DNA from 2 places in the Caldimonas hydrothermalis genome. Region 1 is predicted to be linked to the other one. Evidence: predicted binding sites of a transcription regulator. Region 1 holds the regulator's gene; the other holds the start of a gene.

Region 1 (4,305 bases):
GGCGTGGAGACGCGCGTTGACACCCTTGCGCACGCCTGTGCCGCCCGGGGAGGGCAGCCGTCTGGAGGTCTCGGGCCTGCAAAAGCGCTACGGCGCGCGTCAGGTGGTCAAGGACGTGCACCTGTCGGTCAGAAGCGGCGAGGTCGTGGGCCTGCTGGGCCCCAACGGGGCAGGCAAGACCACCAGCTTCTACATGATCGTGGGCCTGGTGCCGGTGGACGCCGGCGAGATCCGCATCGATGGCCGGCGCGTCGAGCGCCGGCCCATCCATGAGCGTTCACGCCTGGGCCTGAGCTACCTGCCGCAGGAGGCCTCGATCTTCCGCAAGCTTTCGGTCGAGGAGAACATCCGCGCGGTGCTGGAGTTGCAGCGTGACGCGCAGGGCCGGCCACTGGACGAGACGGTGATCGCGCACCAGCTCGACGAGCTGCTGGCCGAGCTGTCGATCGAGAAGCTGCGCCATGCGCCGGCCCCGTCGCTGTCGGGCGGCGAGCGCCGCCGCGTGGAGATCGCGCGGGCGCTGGCCACGCAGCCGCGCTTCATCCTGCTGGACGAGCCCTTCGCCGGGGTCGATCCGATCGCGGTGATCGAGATCCAGCGCATCATCGGCTTCCTCAAGGCGCGCGGCATCGGGGTGCTCATCACCGACCACAACGTGCGCGAGACCCTGGGCATCTGCGACCACGCCTACATCATCAGCGAGGGGCGGGTGCTGGCCCAGGGCACGCCCTCCGAGATCGTCGAGAACGCCGACGTGCGAAAGGTCTATCTCGGCGAGCACTTCCGCATGTAGGTCAGGGACGATGCGATGAAGCCCTCCCTGCAGGTCCGGCTGTCCCAGCACCTGGCGCTGACGCCGCAGTTGCAGCAATCCATCCGGTTGCTGCAACTGTCCACGCTCGAGCTTCATCAGGAAGTCGAGCAGATGCTGGAACAAAACCCCTTCCTCGAACCCGAGGACGACAGCGGCGAGCCGGTGCCGGGCCCGTCCTTGCTGCCCGAGGCGCCGGCGACCCGCGAGCGCGAAGCCCAGGCCGACGCCGAGGCTGGCGACGGCTTCGAGGCGGCCGAGGCCGGCGGGGTCGATACGCTGGAGGTCGGCGCCACCGAGCGCGATGACTGGGAGAACGGCACCGAGCGCGACGACTTCGACGGCATCGGCGAGACGCCGGCCAGCCGCAGCGGCAGCGACGACGAGCTCGACCCCATCGAGCGGGCCAGCCCCGGCATCAGCCTGCAAGATCATTTGCGCCAGCAGTTGCTGGGCATGCGCCTGTCGCCCGAAGATGCCGCCGCGGTGCAGGTGCTGATCGAGTCGCTCGACGAAGACGGCTACCTGGCCGATGCGCTGGAGGACATCGCCGCCCACCTGGCCGGCGAGGACGAGGCCTCGCGCGAAGAACTGCTCGAGCGGCTGCGCTGCGCGCTGAAGTGGCTGCACAGTCTGCAGCCCACTGGCGTGGGCGCGCGCGACCTGTCCGAGTGCCTGTGTCTGCAGTTGCGCGCCCTGCCGCGCAGCGAGGCCCAGATCATCGCGCTGATGATCTGCCAGGGCCACCTCGAGGCGCTGGCACGGCGCGACGTGAAGAAGCTGATGGCCGCCACCGGCGCCGACGAGGAGCTGATCAAGCAGGCCCAAGCCCTGATCGTGGCCTGCGAGCCCAAGCCGGGTCGGCCCTTTGCGCGGGCCGAGGCCCACATCATCGTGCCCGACGTGATCGTGCAGAAGGCCGGCCGCGGCTGGAAGGTGGTGCTCAACCCCGACGTGATGCCGCGCCTGCGCATCAACGATCTCTATGCCCAGGCCATCCGGCAGCAGCGCGGCAGCGAGTCCAGCCAGGCCCTGGGCGCCAGGCTGCAGGAGGCACGCTGGTTCATGAAGAACATCCAGCAGCGCTTCGACACCATCTTGCGCGTCTCGCAGGCCATCGTCGAGCGGCAGAAGAACTTTTTCACCCATGGCGAGATCGCGATGAAGCCCTTGGTGCTGCGCGAGATCGCCGACGAGCTGGGTCTGCACGAATCGACCATCTCGCGCGTGACCACGGCCAAGTACATGGCCACGCCCTTCGGCACCTTCGAGCTGAAGTACTTCTTCGGCTCCTCGCTGAACACCGAGGCCGGGGGCAATGCCTCCAGCACCGCGGTGCGCGCGCTGATCAAGCAGCTCATCGCCTCGGAGGACCCGGCCCGGCCCCTGTCGGATAGCCAGCTCAGCCAGATGCTCGAGGAACAGGGCATCCAGGTGGCGCGCCGCACCGTGGCCAAGTACCGCGAGGCCCTGAAGATCGCGCCGGCCAACCTGCGCAAGGCCCTGTGACCTCATGAGACTGCAGCTTTTCCTTCCGTGTGCCGGTGGCGTGGAGGCCTGGCTGGCCGAGGAGGCGATGAGCCTGCTCGGGCCCGACACCCACGGCACGATCGAGCGCGGCGGCATCGCCCTGAGCGGCGACGCGCGCGCGGTGATGGTGCTCAACCTGGAAAGCCGCCTGGCCCAGCGCGTGCTGGTGCAGCTCGCGCGCGGCCCCTATCGCCAGGAAGACGACCTCTATGCCCTGGCCCGCCAGGTGCGCTGGCCCGACTGGATGAGCCCGGCACAGACCTTCAAGGTGGACGTGACCGCCCAGCGTTCGCCGCTGCGCAGCCTCAACTTTGCCGGGCTGCGCATCAAGGACGCGCTGTGCGATGCGATGCGCGAGGCCGCCGGCCAGCGGCCCAGCGTGGACACGCGCCACCCCGACGTGCGGGTGATGCTGCACCTCACCGAACAGGACGCCACTGTCTACATCGACACCTCGGGCGAGCCGCTGTTCAAGCGCGGCTGGCGCGAGGACAAGGGCGATGCCCCGCTGAAGGAGACCCTGGCCGCCGCGATGCTGGCCGCCGCGGGCTGGCGCGGCACGCCTCAGGCCGGCGGGGCTCTGCTCGATCCGTGTTGCGGCTCGGGCACCATCGCGATCGAGGCCGCCCAGATCGCCTGCGGCATCGCGCCGGGCCTGAAGCGACGCTTTGCCTTCGAACACCTGGCGCCCTTTGCCGGGCCGCCGGCGCGGGCCCAATGGCAGGCCTTGAGGCAGGCCGCGCGCTCACGCATCCACCCACCGGCCGTGCCGGTGTTCGCCAGCGACGTGTCGTTTCGCATGGTCGATTTCGCGCGCCGCAATGCACAGCGTGCCGGCGTGGCCGATGCGATCGAATTCCATGGTGGCGACGCGCTGGAGCGGCCGGCCCCGCGCCTGAGTGAGGGCCTGGCGCGCACACTGATGCTCAACCCGCCCTATGGCGAGCGCATCGAGGCGCGCGGCAGCGTGGCGCGCAGCGCCGAGCAGACCGGCCTGGCCGACGATTTCTATCCGCGTCTGGCGGCCCACTGGAAGCGCCATTTCGGCGGCTGGACGGCCTGGGTGCTCAGCCCCGAGATGAAACTGCCCAGCCGCATGCGCCTGAAGGAGGCCCGCCGCATCCCGATGTGGAACGGCCCCATCGAATGCCGCCTGTTCCGCTTCGACCTGGTCAGCGGATCGATGCGCGGTGAGGCTCAGCCCCCCGCGGCCAGATAACGCTCGACGAGCGCCACCGAGTAGCGGCGCGCCACATCCTGGACGAAGGCGGTGAAGTCCACATGGGCCTGATCGTCGGCCCGGTCCGAGATGGTGCGCAGCACGGCCAGGGGCAGGCCGTGGTCGTGACAGACCTGGGCGACGGCCGCGCCTTCCATTTCCACCGCCAGGGCATCGGGCAGCTCGCGGCGCAGGGCCGCGCTTTCGGCGCTGGTGGACACGAAACGGTCGCCGCTGAGGATCAGCCCGCTGTGCACGGCGGGCGTGCCGATGCCGAAGGCCGCCAGGGTGTCGGCGCCGAGCACCCTGGCGGCCTCGGCGGCCACCGAACGCGCCGCCTGAAGCAGGCGCTGGCTCATCGCCGCATCGGTGCGCAGGCGCGACAGGCCGTACAAGGGCAGCTCATGCCGCGGAAAGATCGGCGAGGCGTCCATGTCGTGCTGCAACAGCTCGGTGGCCACTACCAGGTCACCCACGCGCACGCCCTCGCCCAGGCCGCCGGCCACGCCGGTGAAGAGCAGAGCCTGCGCCCCGAAGCGCTGGATGGCCAGCGTGGCCGTGGTGGCCGCGGCCACCTTGCCGATGCCCGACAGCACCGCCACGACCTCGCGGCCGCCCAGATGCCCCACCCAGAAGTCCCGACCGGCCACACGTTCACGCCGCTCGTCGGGCATCCGTTCGAGGACGGCCGCCAGCTCCTCGTGCATCGCGGCGATGAGGGCCAGCGTCATGGCTGTGCGTCGTC
Region 2 (4,305 bases), on a different contig from region 1:
GGCGGCGGCTTGCAGGAAGTGCTGGGCGCCGTCGTCGAGCCGGCAGTGCGCATCGATCTGCGCCCCCTGGAGCTGGGCGTTCGCGCAGCCCTGGCGGGCCATCTGGCGTTGCCGGGCCCGGGCCACGCGCTCGGCCACCGCGGCGCTGGGCTCGCCCTCGGGCAGGCGCAGCAGCTCCTCGTGCGGCACGCTGGCCACTTCCACCTGGATGTCGATGCGATCCAGCAGCGGCCCGCTGAGCCGGCCCTGGTAACGCGCCACGGCCTCGGGGCTGCAGCGGCAGGGCCGCAGGCGCGAGCCCAGGTAGCCGCAGGGGCAGGGGTTCATCGCGGCGACGAGCTGGAAGCGTGCCGGGAACTCGGCCTGCCGGGCCGCGCGCGAGATGGTGATCTGGCCGGTCTCCAGCGGTTCGCGCAGGACTTCCAGCGCCGCGCGCGGGAACTCGGGCAACTCGTCGAGGAAGAGCACGCCCTGATGGGCCAGTGAAATCTCCCCCGGCCGCGGTGGCGAGCCGCCGCCGGCCAGGGCCACTGGCGAGGCGCTGTGATGAGGTGTGCGCAGCACGCGCTGGCGCCAGCGCGAGGGATCGAAGGCGCCCACCAGGCTGAGCACCGCGGCCGATTCCAGCGCCGCCTCGGTGTCCAGCGGCGGCAGCAGGCCGGGCAAGCGCTGGGCGAGCATGGACTTGCCGGTGCCCGGCGGGCCCACCATCAGCACGCTGTGGCCACCGGCCGCAGCGATTTCCAGCGCCCGTTTCGGACCGGCCTGACCCTTGACCTCGCGCAGGTCGGGGCCGGCGGCGGCCTCGGCCTGTGGCCGTTCGCACACCCGCACCCAGCCGGGTGGGGCCGGACCGTCCGCGGTGGGCGGCTGCAGCGACTGCACCACGTCCAGCAGGTGCCGTGCACCGTAGACGGTGGTGCCTTCGACCAGCGAGGCCTCGCGGGCGCTGTCCAGCGGCAGCACCATCGCGCGCGCGCTCCCCTGGCGGCGCAGCGCCAGGCTCATCGCCAGGGCGCCGCGCACGGCCCGCAGATCGCCGGCCAGCGACAGCTCACCGGCGAATTCATAGCCGTCCAGGGCCGCGGCGGGGATCTGGCCCTGCGCGGCCAGGATGCCCAGCGCAATGGGCAGATCGAAGCGGCCGGATTCCTTGGGCAGGTCGGCCGGCGCCAAGTTGACGGTGATGCGCTTGTTGTGGGGGAAATCCAGCCCGCTGTTGAGCAGCGCGGCGCGCACGCGCTCACGGGCTTCCTTGACTTCGGTGTCGGCCAGACCCACCAGCGTGAAGCTGGGCAGGCCGTTGGCCAGGTGCACCTCGACGGTGACGGGCGGCGCCTGCAAGGCAGCCAGCGCCCGGCTGTGGATCACGGCCAGTGACATGGAAGGAGATCCTCCTGAACATCATTCTTCTGAAGGACGCGCCCGGGGCGCTCCAGCCCGCATTGTGCCGTTCGCGCCCGCGACGGCTCCCGGCCCGGGCCCCCATGGGCATGGGGATGCGCACAGGTCTGGTGCATCGACCTGGGTTGCACCGCAGGCGTGCGCCGTCCGGGCGATAGGGGAGCGCGATGCGCTGTCATGGGGCGGCCCGGCCCGGCCTTGCGGTGGCACGCTTCCTGCTGACCTGCGCTCGGAACCCGTTCTTCATCCCACCAGGAGTCACGTCCATGTCCCGCAAAACCCTGCTCGCGCTCGCCCTGGCCTCCTCCGTGCTCGCCGCTCCGGCGATGGCCGAGGGCGTGGCCACCAACTTCAGCCTGACCACCAACTACAAGTTCCGCGGCCAGGACCAGACCGACAACAAGCCGGCCGTCCAGGGCGGCTTCGATTACAGCCTGGGCGGCTTTTATGTCGGCAACTGGAACTCGAGCATCAGCTTTGCCAACGGCATCGAGATGGATGTCTACGGCGGCTACAAGGGGGAGGTGGCCGGCCTGGGCTATGACGTGGGGGTGCTGCAGTACGTCTACCCCGGCCTGTCCGATGCCAACACCACCGAGATCTACGGCGGCCTGAGCTACGGCGCGTTCGCGTTCAAGTACTCGCACACCGTCTCCGACGAGTACTTCGCCGTGCCCGACAGCCGCAACACCGGCTACTTCGCGCTGTCGGCCAATGTGCCGGTGATCGACAAGCTCACGCTCAACGCCGCGCTGGGCTACACGCTGTGGGCCAGCGATGCCGCGCCGCCCGACTACTACGACTACAAGCTGGGCGCCACCTACGACCTGGGCTCGGGCTTCTCGCTGGGCGGCCACGTGGTGGGCGCCAACAAGAAGAACTTCTACGGCGACATCAACAAGGCCCGTTTCATCCTCACGTTGACCAAGGCCATGTGAACCGCGGGTGCCCGGTCGGGAGCGGGCACCGTCCATTCCACTTTCAAAAGGAGCAAGCCATGAAGATGGTGACTGCCATCGTCAAGCCCTTCAAGCTGGACGAAGTGCGTGAAGCCCTCAGCGCCATCGGGGTGCAAGGCATCACGGTGACCGAGGTCAAAGGCTTCGGCCGCCAGAAGGGTCACACCGAGCTGTACCGCGGGGCGGAGTACGTCGTCGACTTCCTGCCCAAGGTGAAGATCGAGGCGGCGGTGGACGATGCCATCGTCGACCGCGTCATCGAGGCCATCGAAGGCGCGGCCCGCACCGGCAAGATCGGTGACGGGAAGATCTTCGTGTCCGCCCTCGAGCAGGTGGTGCGCATCCGCACCGGCGAGACGGGCAAGGACGCCCTGTGACCCTTCCGACCCAGAGAGACAACCCATGAAGAAACTGCTTGCCATCCTGGCGTTCGGTCTGTCGGCCCTCGGGGTCGTGGACGTCGCCCTCGCGCAGGACGCCGCCGCCTCGGCGCCTGCGGTCACCGAAGCGGCCGCGCCGGCCGCCGCCCCCGCCGCACCGGCGCCGGCCCCCGCCGAAGCCGCCCCGACGCCCACCGTGAACAAGGGCGACGTGGCCTGGATGCTGACGGCGACCATGCTGGTCATCCTGATGACCATCCCCGGCCTGGCGCTGTTCTACGGCGGCCTGGTGCGCGCCAAGAACATGCTGTCGGTGCTGATGCAGGTCTTCGCGATCTTTTCGCTGGTCACGGTGCTGTGGGTGATCTACGGCTACAGCCTGGCCTTCGGCGGTGGCGGCGCGTTCATCGGCACGCTGGACAAGGTCTTCCTGATGGGAGTGACGCAGGAGTCCTTGGCCGACACCTTCTCTCCCGATGCCAAGCTGCCCGAGTACGTGTTCATTGCCTTCCAGAGCACGTTTGCCGCCATCACCTGCGCGCTGATCGTCGGGGCCTTTGCCGAGCGCATCAAGTTCTCGGCGGTGCTGCTGTTCACGGTGCTGTGGTTCACCTTCAGCTACCTGCCCATCGCCCACATGGTGTGGTACTCGGAGGGTCTGCTGTTCAAGGACGGCGCGCTGGACTTCGCCGGCGGCACCGTGGTGCACATCAACGCCGGTGTGGCCGCGCTGGTGGGCGCTTACATGGTGGGCAAGCGCATCGGCTTTGGCAAGGAGGCCATGCCCCCGCATTCGCTGACGCTGACCATGGTGGGCGCCTCGCTGCTGTGGGTGGGCTGGTTCGGCTTCAACGCCGGTTCCGCGCTGGAAGCCAATGCCAACGCCTCGCTGGCCTTCATCAACACCATCGTGGCCACCGGTGCGGCCACCCTGGCCTGGTGCATCGGTGAAGGCTTGGCCAAGGGCAAGGCGTCGATGCTGGGCGCCGCCTCGGGCGCGGTGTCGGGGCTGGTGGCCATCACCCCGGCCGCCGGTCTGGTGGGCCCGATGGGCGCCATCGTCCTGGGCCTGATCTCCGGCTTCGTGTGCCTGTGGGGCGTGAACGGCCTCAAGCGCATGCTGGGCGCCGACGACGCGCTGGACGTGTTCGGCGTGCATGGCGTGGGCGGCATCGTGGGGGCCTTGCTGACCGGCGTGTTTACCGCCCCCGGCCTGGGCGGCACCGGCGCCGAGGACTTCTCGATCGCCTCGCAGGTGTGGATCCAGGCCAAAGGCGTGCTGCTGACCATCGTCTGGTCGGGCGTGGTGGCGATCATTGCCTACAAGATCGTCGATCTTGTCATCGGCCTGCGCGTGCCCGAAGAGGAGGAGCGCGAGGGCCTGGACATCGCCTCGCACGGCGAGACGGCCTACAGCAAGTAAGCGACTGCTCGCGCCCAGGGCGCCAGCCATCCAGGGCCTCCTGCGGGAGGCCCTTTTTCTTGCGTCCGGCCTCTTGCAGCGCAGCAGGTCCGTCCCCAATTCCCTAGAATCCCCAGTCCGGCCCTCGGGCATTTCACGC

What was found. The regulator sigma-54, encoded in region 1, starts transcription at its own class of promoters, with help from an activator protein. The targets are predictions, from matches to a motif close to TGGCANGNAANCTGCTTT.
Region 2: AC1ECW_RS01175 (TorF family putative porin) is a predicted target of sigma-54. The motif match lies at 1,609-1,626, and genes of this name have one in related genera.

The regions. Positions count from the first base shown of each region.
Region 1 is NZ_JBWQXA010000011.1:87,657-91,961, reverse strand. Features, by position in the region: gene lptA (lipopolysaccharide transport periplasmic protein LptA) at 1-20, shown strand, start outside; gene lptB (LPS export ABC transporter ATP-binding protein) at 26-793, shown strand; gene AC1ECW_RS13665 (RNA polymerase factor sigma-54) at 809-2,320, shown strand; gene AC1ECW_RS13660 (THUMP domain-containing class I SAM-dependent RNA methyltransferase) at 2,325-3,560, shown strand; gene AC1ECW_RS13655 (5'-methylthioadenosine/adenosylhomocysteine nucleosidase) at 3,539-4,291, opposite strand.
Region 2 is NZ_JBWQXA010000001.1:232,185-236,489, reverse strand. Features, by position in the region: gene AC1ECW_RS01180 (YifB family Mg chelatase-like AAA ATPase) at 1-1,383, opposite strand, end outside; gene AC1ECW_RS01175 (TorF family putative porin) at 1,671-2,342, shown strand; gene AC1ECW_RS01170 (P-II family nitrogen regulator) at 2,402-2,740, shown strand; gene AC1ECW_RS01165 (ammonium transporter) at 2,766-4,166, shown strand.